3 regions of the Planococcus sp. TJ-301 genome follow, and region 2 is predicted to be linked to each of the others. Evidence: riboswitches for the same ligand, from Rfam matches in the RefSeq annotation. Region 2 holds a riboswitch; each other region holds the start of a gene.

Region 1 (3,247 bases), on a different contig from region 2:
AAATTTGCGAGAAACAAGCCGACATCAAAGCCGATCGGCCCGTAATAAGCGAATTCCGGATCGATGACCTTCGTTTCGCTGTCGCTGGCGAAGATACTGCCGGTATGGAGATCGCCGTGCAGCAGCGCTTCCGCTTCAGTCAAAAAACTAAACTTCAATTTCGCCGCTTCCAACTGAAGCGCTTTGTTAGCCCATAGCGCTTCCACAGCCTCTTTCAGCTCCGGCTCGAAATCATTGGTTTCATTATCAAAAAACGGGTCTGTAAAAATCAGGTCTTCGGTAATCTTGCACAGCTCCGGATTCGAGAAAGCCGCAGCGAGCTTTTTCTTTTCAAATGGGTGAAGCGCAAAATCCGATGTCTGGAACAAGGTGCGCGCCAAGTATTCGCCGATATCCGTCGAAAGCTGCGGATACGCCTTTCCGGCAATCAAGCCTTCGCGGGCAATCGTCAAATGCGACAAATCTTCCATGACCGTCAAAGCCAATACCGCATCCGTGGCATAAACAGCCGGCACCAGATTCGGCACGAATTCACCGTGTTTCCGAAGGGCATCTGCCTCGATCTGTGCGCGCTGCAACGTCAGAGGCCAGCTTTCGCCTACGACTTTCGCATATGGCAACGCCTGTTTCAAAATAACGCTCTTGCCGCTTTCCGGATCCGCCACGCGGAACACGTAATTCAAGTTGCCATCGCCGATTTCGTCGCATTGCAATGCTGCCCCAGCCGGGAATGGATAATGCGTTCTCGCAAGCTCAATGGCGGACTCTACTGTCAATTCTTCGTATTGTTTAGCTGCTGTTGCCATATGTCATCTACCTTTCGAATGCAAAATAAAAAGCCTCTTTCCCAAAAGAAAGAGGCTCAGAAATATAGATTCCATGCCTCTTATCTTTCAGAAATGTACATTTCTGATGGAATTAGCACCGTGCCTTGCGGGATTTTCATCCCGGCGCTGAAGCGCCCCTTCTCACGAAGGTATTACGGTCGGTTGCTGGGCGTCATAGGGCCAATTTCCCTCTGCCTGCTCTTGATAAGAGTTTTTGATGCGTATGTGTATGCTGTTTGAAAAGAATCCTATCATGGTTCAGAATTGAGTGTCAATAACTTTTTTCAATATTCCTTTTCATTTCCCTTTATTAAATTTAAAATCATTTCTTTATACTGTAAAACCAGAAGCGAAGTTTGCAGTCGTTTCAGAGAAATGATTTTTCGTTAACCAGCACTAAATCGGCTTTAACATAACGATAAAATTAGTTAACATGACTTGCATGAAAATTAACATGCACTGGCGAAGCGTTAACATGAACTATTTGAAATTTAACTGGCACTAGCCGAATCCAGCACTCTTCAACCGCAATTTACAGATAATTATTGACAGAAAGTTTTAATCGTGGAATAATCAGAATTACTTTGTATATCGAAACCAATTGAATACGCATTCTTATTCAGAGCAGGTGGAGGGACAAGCCCTATGACACCCGGCAACCGGTCCAGCAATGGACACGGTGCTAATTCTTGCAGCCCGTTTGACAGGCTGAGAAATAAGAAGTTGTTAAGCCCATTAACCTCTTCTTGTTTGAAGAGGTTTTTTTATGTTTTCAATCAATGTAAACGGAGTGTGGATAATTTGAGCAGATTGACAGCTACTTACCAGCTTTACGGAAAACCCGGCTCTTTCGAGAAAAAGGCGGAAGGCATCGCGCTTGGCTTGACGATCGGCTCGTGGACCGATTTGCCGTTGCTTGAGCAGGAGCAATTAAAACAGCATAAAGGCGAGGTGGTCTCGGTCACCGAGTTTGAAGATGCACCGCATCCCTTGAACCCTGGACTGATTCGTGCGGAAGCAAAAATCTCTTATCCGAGTGCGAATTTCTCGCCGGATTTGCCTGCCATCTTGACGACGGTGTTTGGAAAGCTGTCGCTCGACGGCGAAGTGAAGCTGCTCGATTTGGAGTTTGACGATGAACTGCTTGGGCATTTCCCCGGGCCGCAGTTCGGCATCGAAGGCGTCCGCGGTTTGATCGGCGTCCAAGACCGCCCGCTTGTGATGAGTATTTTCAAAGGCGTGATCGGCCGGGACTTGGAGTTTTTGAAAGCCCAGCTCCGGCAACAGGCACTTGGCGGCGTCGATCTTGTAAAAGACGATGAAATTCTTTTTGACAATCCGTTAACGCCATTTGAGCATCGCATTACAGCCGGTAAAGAAGTGCTGCAGAGCGTATTCGAAGAAACCGGCCACCGCACTTTGTATGCCGTAAACCTTTCGGGGCGCACATCCACTCTTAGAGACAAGGCGAAAAAAGCGGTGGAACTTGGAGCTGACGCGTTGCTGTTCAATGTCCATGCCTATGGGCTCGACGTTCTGCAGGAATTGGCGGAAGACACTGACATCCGGCTTCCGCTGATGGCTCATCCGGCATTCAGCGGCGCGTTCACTTCTTCTCCGACTTATGGGTTGTCGACAGCGCTGGCACTCGGCAAATTGACGCGCATCGCCGGAGCGGATTTCTCGTTATTCCCCTCCCCTTACGGAAGTGTTGCACTTGAAAAGAGCCAAGCCTTGGCGCTTGGCGAAGAGCTGGTGAAAGCAAGCGCGTTGAAACGCTCTTTCCCGGTGCCTTCAGCTGGCATTCATCCCGGCCTTGTGCCGCAGCTGTTCGAAGATTTCGGCACTGACAGCATCATTAACGCAGGCGGCGGCGTCCACGGCCATCCGGACGGCGCGGCAGGCGGCGGCAAAGCATTCCGCCAGGCAATTGACGCCGTACTTACTGGACAATCGCTTGCCGAAGCCTCAAAACAACATCATGAATTAAAAACAGCTTTGGATATATGGGGGTAACAACCATGAATAAAACGGTCATCTTCTGTGATTTTGACGGCACCATCACCAATTCAGACAACATCATCGCCATCCTCCAGCATTTTGAGCCGCCGGGATGGAATCCGATAAAAGACCAAATCCTGTCTCAGGAAATATCCATCCGCGACGGCGTTGCGCAAATGTTCTCGCTGCTGCCTGCAGCAAAAAAAGATGAAGTTATCAAGTTTGTCTTGGAACAGGCGCAAATCCGTGAAGGTTTCGCCGATTTCGTCGCTTATACGCGCGAACGCGAGATTCCTCTTTATGTTGTCAGCGGCGGCATTGACTTTTTTGTCCATCCGCTCATTAAACCGTTTGGCCCTTTTGCCGGCGTTTATTGCAACGAAGCGGATTTCTCGGGCGAGTCGATCCGCCTTGAATTT
Region 2 (3,247 bases):
CAACAACGGTGATTGCTGAATTGGTGACAGCTACCTTCACGGCTCCCAATTCCGGATTCATCTTTGATCGTTCCTCTTCATTCGACTCATCCCACTGCTTCGCTACAGAATATAGAAAATGTCTCGCTCTGACTAGTTCCAATTCGATTTGGCCAATCTTTTGCTTAACATTCGGCAGCTCTATAATCGGACCGTTAAGACTATTCGGCGAGTATTCTTTTGCAAAACTGATGGCATAATCCTGCGCTGCCTGTGCAATGCCGAGGTAGCATGCTGGAATATGAAGCAGCCATCCAGCTGCCTGTTTTTTTCCAGGTTCGAGAATTTCGACTAATGAGTCTTCCTCAAGCTTGACGTTATTCAATATCAAATCATGGCTCCCTGTACCTTTCATGGCTATACTATCCCACGTTTCTTCGATCTCTACCCCTACTTTTGAGCGTGGGATGAGGAAAAATCCAATTTCACCTGTCTCTTCAATCGCAGCTGTTACGTTGAAATAATCCAATACGGGAGCCATTGTCGTAAACGTCTTCCTTCCATCGATAACCCAATGCCGTCCATCCTTTTTAGCTGTTGTAGAAGGTTTTCCTCCCCTTGTCGGACTTCCTGTTTGCTTTTCTGTCGCACAGTTATTGATCAATGTCACATTTTCTCTGATATCGTCAAATAGTTTTTTCAGCATAGACTCTTTCCATCTATTCTTTTCTCCCAGATCTTTAATGATTCCCATGTGCCAGCCGATGGACAATCCTGTGGATCCATCAGCCTTACTGATAACTTCTTGGTAGCGCAGCATCTCATATAATGAGATGCCTGCTCCTCCGTACTCCGCTGGAATCGTCAATAAAGGATAATGGATTGCTTTCAGTTCTTTAAAATTCTCAAATGGAAACCTTCCTTCAAGATCGTTTTCGGCTGCTCTTTCTGAGAATGAGGCAACCGTATGTGTCAGTAACTGCAAACGCTCTTCAAAGGTCTTATCTGCTGTGATATCCATGTACACTTCACCTTTCTTTTTCTAATACGGGTTCTTATTTATTGATCCCATTCCTCTGTTAAGATGAACCCGTCATATTGTTCATTCGACTCGATGTATTCCTTAAATTCCTCTGATTCATATGCTTCCTTCAAATCTCTCGCCCATTCTGTATCCTCGTTTTCTTCCTCAATCGTTACAACAATCCGGTGCTGCTCAGGTGTATCTTCAATCTTGAGGGCATCTGTAATTTTCCGGTCCGGAGCATTGGCAATATAATTGCCATTGACGACCCCAAAGTCAATGTCCTGCAGTGATACTAGAATTTGAGCAGGGTCTAATACTTTAATGTCAATGTCGTAATCGGCTGTTTCAACACCTTTTAGGTTGAAATCAGTCACCCCTGCATCAGACGAGACAGTCACCCATCCCAACTCCTCAAGAATACGCACCGCTCTTTCCTGGTTTACCGGATCATTCGGCACCCCTACGGTTGATCCGTCTTTCACTTCATCCAGGGATTGATGATGTTTAGAATATAATCCTTGAGGGGCACTCGGCACAAAAGCAATACCGGTCATATTCATGTTTAATTCATCATTCATCCCTTCCATATAAGCTGTACTCTGAAAAATACTCGCATCAATTGAACCTTCTTGCATTGCCGGATTCAACTGCATATTCTGAGAGAAGGTTGTCGTATCAACGGTGTACCCTTTCTCCTCTAAGATGGGCAAGATGCCTTCTTTGAATTGCTGCTCATAAGTGCCAACTCCGAAACCGACCCGCACTTCTTTCGTATCCCTTCCGGAAGCTTGATCATTGCCGCAGCCCGCTAATAATAGGGAAGCTGAAAGCCTCAACACACCAATTAAACGCTTTTTCATTTGCTATCTCTCCTTGTTTTTCATTATTTTACTCTGCCCCTGACAAATCTAAACCAGTTGCATATGCGGCAATTTTATAAACTGGAAATGATGTAAAACATTTCGGCGGTTCGATACCTTTTACTCCTCACTCTTCTCAATCCATTGAATAGAAAAAAGCCCCCTCTCCATAATTAAGAAGAGGGGCTCACGGTCCGGCTCTTCTCATCTTTCAAGTGCTGTCTAGGGCACCTGCTGGATTTGGCACAGTTACAAATCGGAATGTTCTCCAATTAGTTCCGCTGCCGAAGCTTCAAAGGGCCAGTCCCTCCACTTCTCTAGATAAGAATTTATGTATACTCGGAAATTTAATACCGAGTAATCTGATGTGATTAATACAATATCAGACGATCCATTTCATTACAACACATTTTCAGAAAATCATTTTAATATTTTATTCAACAGAATAGAAAAACTCCCTCTCACTTAGTGAGAGGGAGTTTTTCCGGAAGGGCTGATGATTTACATCATGCCGCCCATTGACTAGCGACAGATATAGGATGGGATGGCATACTAGAAAACCTATTATATAGAAGGTTTTCTTTTTTCTTATTTACAGAAAACTATACAAAGCTATTTTCAATGTTGCCGGAGTGTTGCCAGAATTAAAAGTAACGTCTTAATCTTGACCAAAATTACTTGTATTGATTGTTGGCAATAAAATTGCATCATGCGAGTCTAAACTACTCACCATCGATATAATACTCCGTACATAAGGATAGAGTATAGCAGTACCATTAACTGATAAGAACTGGTGTATTTGATCAATATCATCAAGATTATTAATTTCAAAATCTCCAATAACTTTGAGTGATATCTTAATATCGTTCTCTGTATTTTTTATACGAACAGTCAACTCAACTTTTCCTTCTTTAAAGTCTTCTGTGACTCCGTAATTTAGAGAAAGACTTAAATCCTTATCTTTTTGGTCTTCAAATTCTTCATCGAAATCCATTTCTTCTTTCGTAAAGACTAATTTCTCAATTGAATACCCTCTAAATGTGATAACTGGTTCCATTTTAATACTCCTTTAAAGAAATCGTTTAGAATTCAAGCCGCTAATGAGACTTCTTTTGATACATTCGTTGTTACTACATCCTTATTAATTATTGTATTCATAACTGCTGAAATTGTATGGTCGGCTGAATTTAAAAAAGTATGGTTAACTTCTACATTCAACTTAACATTTTGACGCAGCTTCTTTTCTTCAGCAATTTCTCCTGTTTGATTCTTAACATTTTTAGTTGAAGAAGGAAATAACATCTGACTATATATGCTATCAAATAAAAGCTCTTCCACTTTTTGCGTTTGATTTTTTTTCACCATAGCAAATTCTCTGTAT
Region 3 (3,247 bases), on a different contig from region 2:
TGATGGCTGGGAATGCTGCCTTGTAAGGCGTTCCGGTATGTGGATTGATGGACAAAGGGCCAGTAGAGCCGCTGCATCCGCCCAGCACATTGAAAGTGATGACTTGGAATTTATCCGTATCTACGGCTTTCCCTGGCCCTGCCAGGCCTGCCCACCAGCCTGGGTTTTCCGCAGTGCCGACAGCCCATTGATCACCTGTCAAGGCATGGCATATAAGGACCACTGGGGCGCCTTGTTTCCCGCAGCGTTCATAGGCAAGTTCGACATTCGCAAGGATTACCCCCGACTCCAGGGCCAAAGATCCGATAGATACGCTAACCATTCCGCATTCCTCCTAAACGTTTTCTAAAACTGCAGCTTGTATGGCCTGCTCAAGGTCTGCAATCAAATCTTCCGGATTCTCAAGGCCGACCGACAAGCGAATCAATTCTTCCGTGACGCCCGATGACTCAAGTTCCTCTTTAGACAATTGCTGATGCGTTGTCGACGCCGGATGGATGATCAACGATTTGGCATCGCCGACGTTGGCGACATGTGACCACAATCCAACGCTATCAATCAATTTACGTCCAGCTTCACGTCCACCTTTAACACCGAAGTTGACGATCGATCCATATCCATCCTTCAAGTATTTCTGCGCCAATCCATGTGATGGATGATTTTCAAATCCGATATAATTGACCCATTCCACTTGTGGATGGTCTCTCAAATATTCCGCTATGGCCTGTGCGTTGCTGTTATGGCGCGGAATCCGCAGATGCAGCGTCTCCAAGCCCTGTAAAAATGCATGCGCGCTCTCCGCACTCAAAGACGGGCCAAAATCACGCAGCAGCTGAACGCGCAATTTCGTTGCAAAGGAAGCACCTTCTGCGTCGATTCCGTAACGTATGCCGTGGTAGCTTTCATCGGGTTCGGTATAGCTTGGGAATTTCGGGTTGTTCCAATTGAATTTCCCGCCATCGACAACTACGCCTCCGATTGTTGTACCATGGCCGCCAATCCATTTTGTTGCGGAGTGGATGACCACATCGGCTCCGAATTCGATCGGGTTGCTGCCATAAGGCGATGCAAACGTATTGTCAATCAATAACGGAATATCATTGTCATGTGCAATGTTGGCCACTTTTTCGACATCGAAGACATTCAGGCTCGGATTGCCGATAATTTCGCCAAACAGTGCTTTTGTTTTATCGGTGATGGCTCCACGGAAATTTTCCGGATCCTTGCCGTCGACGAACTTAACCGTAATACCGTATCTCGGCAATGTATTTGCAAAGAGGCTGTAAGTACCGCCGTACAAGTTGCTGTCCGCGACGATCTCATCGCCCGCTTCTGCTACATTCAGAATGGAGAAAGCGATAGCCGCCATCCCAGATGCCAGCGCCACAGCTGCAGTGCCGCCTTCGAGAAGCGCCACTCGCTGTTCAAATACGTCCACCGTCGGATTCATAATGCGTGAATAGATATTGCCGGCTTCTTTCAAGCCGAATAAATTCTGGGCATGCTCCGTATTCTTAAACACATAAGAAGTCGTTTTATAAATTGGCACCCCTCTTGAGCCTGTTACGGGATCAGGCTGCTGTCCACCATGCAATAAAAGCGTTTCCGGTTTAAAATTTGTCATTTCGTATTCCTCCTAAGGTTTTATGGATGGAAACCAAGGTTGAGGAGGGAACAGAAAAAGCCCTCTTCGATTAAGAAGAGGGCCGTCAAATACGGGTATACCTCCTCTCATCTGCCAGATCCCGTCGTACCGGATCTGTAGGATTTAGCACCTTTCCAAGCTGCGCTTGTTGGTTGCTGGGCATCACAGGGCCTATTCCCTCCGCCTCTCTTGATAAGAGTATTCAGATTTAGTTTTCCATCTTGTTGTGAAGTATAAAAAGAAAGGCCAGCAATGTCAAGAATAAAATTCAAATAATTTCGAAACCTTCCAGCATCGGTTGCGTTAAAATGAAGGGAAGGAGGAGAATACAGATGTTATTTTGGACAATTTCCGCACTCATATCAGGTTATATTATTGGTTCTTTGCATGGCTCGCTCATCCCTCAGCTGTTGACGGGCGTCAACATCAATAAAGAAGGCCTTAAAAACTCCGGAGCGTCGAACGCCGCAATTGTGCTTGGCTGGAAATTCGGCGCACTCGTCGCCGCCTTCGACATTATTAAAGGATTTGCTGCAGTGGCCGGATTTCGGCTGCTGCTCGACGCATCGGCGCTTTCGGATGGAACAGTCTGGACCTTGCTGTTCACCGTTGGCGCGGGCGTCGTTTGTGGCCACAACTTTCCCGTCTATATGAAGTTCAACGGCGGCAAAGGAACAGCACCGCTTATTGGCGTCATGCTGGCACTGGATTGGAAATTTGGAATTGCCGCCCTCCTATTATTGGTTGCCGTTTCACTCGCCACCGACTATCTCATCGCTGGCGTGCTGGTCCTTTACCTCATGCTTTTAGCTATCGCGATTTTTCCAGCTGAAGGATTTTGGCCACCAGCCTTTGCAATTCTGCTGTTTGCAATGGCGATCTGGAAGCATCTTGAAAATATTGCGCGCGTTCGGGAAGGCACCGAAAAAAAGGTTTCTGAAGTGCTGCGCAAAAAATCCGCCGGTTCTGCTTAACATAGGCTGGCAGAAATAAGTCCAAAAAATTTTTTGGAGTTTTAGTTGACTTTTACAACAGTCCCCTTTAAAGTAAGCATTACAAATCGAATACGTACATCACTTTCTTATCCAGAGAAACCGAGGGACAGGCCCTATGACGTTTCGGCAGCGGATTCGCTTCATGCGAAAACTGTGCTAATTCCTGCAAATGCATCCGTGCATTTGGAAGATGAGAACGAGATGGTTTCATGCCGAAGCCCTCTTTTTTTCTTATGGATTAAGAAAAAAAGAGGGCTTTTTATCGTTCACTTTTGGAAAGATTGATCTGTACCGAAGAGATTTGCATAGATACACTCAGCTTGAGGAGGCGCTTTTACATGATTCAATTCGAGGAGGTCACAAAAACCTACCAATCCGGAAAACAGGAAATCCACGCTTTGAATGGCATTGATTTGACGATTGAGACCGGAGAAATATACGGAGTCATCGGCTTCAGCGGCGCTGGGAAAAGTTCACTGATCCGCACAGTCAATCTATTGGAACGCCCGACTACCGGGCGAGTGCTGATTCACGGAAAAGATATCCTGGCCTTGTCAGGCAGTGAAATCCGTAAAACGCGAAAAGACATCGGTATGATTTTCCAGCA

Evidence for each region. A riboswitch is a leader RNA that binds a small molecule or an ion and turns the genes downstream of it on or off. The one in region 2 is predicted to bind S-adenosylmethionine.
Region 1: it holds a riboswitch for S-adenosylmethionine, as region 2 does, so the genes downstream of both, AC4EHJ_RS10395 (2,3-diketo-5-methylthiopentyl-1-phosphate enolase) here and AC4EHJ_RS11070 (MetQ/NlpA family ABC transporter substrate-binding protein) in region 2, are expected to answer to the same signal.
Region 3: it holds a riboswitch for S-adenosylmethionine, as region 2 does, so the genes downstream of both, AC4EHJ_RS08150 (O-acetylhomoserine aminocarboxypropyltransferase/cysteine synthase family protein) here and AC4EHJ_RS11070 (MetQ/NlpA family ABC transporter substrate-binding protein) in region 2, are expected to answer to the same signal.

The regions. Positions count from the first base shown of each region.
Region 1 is NZ_JBZDOH010000001.1:2,126,551-2,129,797, forward strand. It holds gene mtnK (S-methyl-5-thioribose kinase) at 1-806, opposite strand, end outside; SAM riboswitch class I at 884-1,038, opposite strand; SAM riboswitch class I at 1,440-1,549, shown strand; gene AC4EHJ_RS10395 (2,3-diketo-5-methylthiopentyl-1-phosphate enolase) at 1,629-2,843, shown strand; gene AC4EHJ_RS10400 (2-hydroxy-3-keto-5-methylthiopentenyl-1-phosphate phosphatase) at 2,849-3,247, shown strand, end outside.
Region 2 is NZ_JBZDOH010000002.1:20,747-23,993, reverse strand. It holds gene AC4EHJ_RS11075 (acyl-CoA dehydrogenase family protein) at 1-1,000, opposite strand, end outside; gene AC4EHJ_RS11070 (MetQ/NlpA family ABC transporter substrate-binding protein) at 1,039-1,866, opposite strand; SAM riboswitch class I at 2,068-2,194, opposite strand; gene AC4EHJ_RS11065 (protein-export chaperone SecB) at 2,525-2,923, opposite strand; gene AC4EHJ_RS11060 (hypothetical protein) at 2,956-3,247, opposite strand, start outside.
Region 3 is NZ_JBZDOH010000001.1:1,656,293-1,659,539, forward strand. It holds gene metX (homoserine O-acetyltransferase MetX) at 1-322, opposite strand, end outside; gene AC4EHJ_RS08150 (O-acetylhomoserine aminocarboxypropyltransferase/cysteine synthase family protein) at 335-1,624, opposite strand; SAM riboswitch class I at 1,729-1,844, opposite strand; gene AC4EHJ_RS08155 (glycerol-3-phosphate acyltransferase) at 1,978-2,619, shown strand; SAM riboswitch class I at 2,724-2,837, shown strand; gene AC4EHJ_RS08160 (methionine ABC transporter ATP-binding protein) at 2,979-3,247, shown strand, end outside.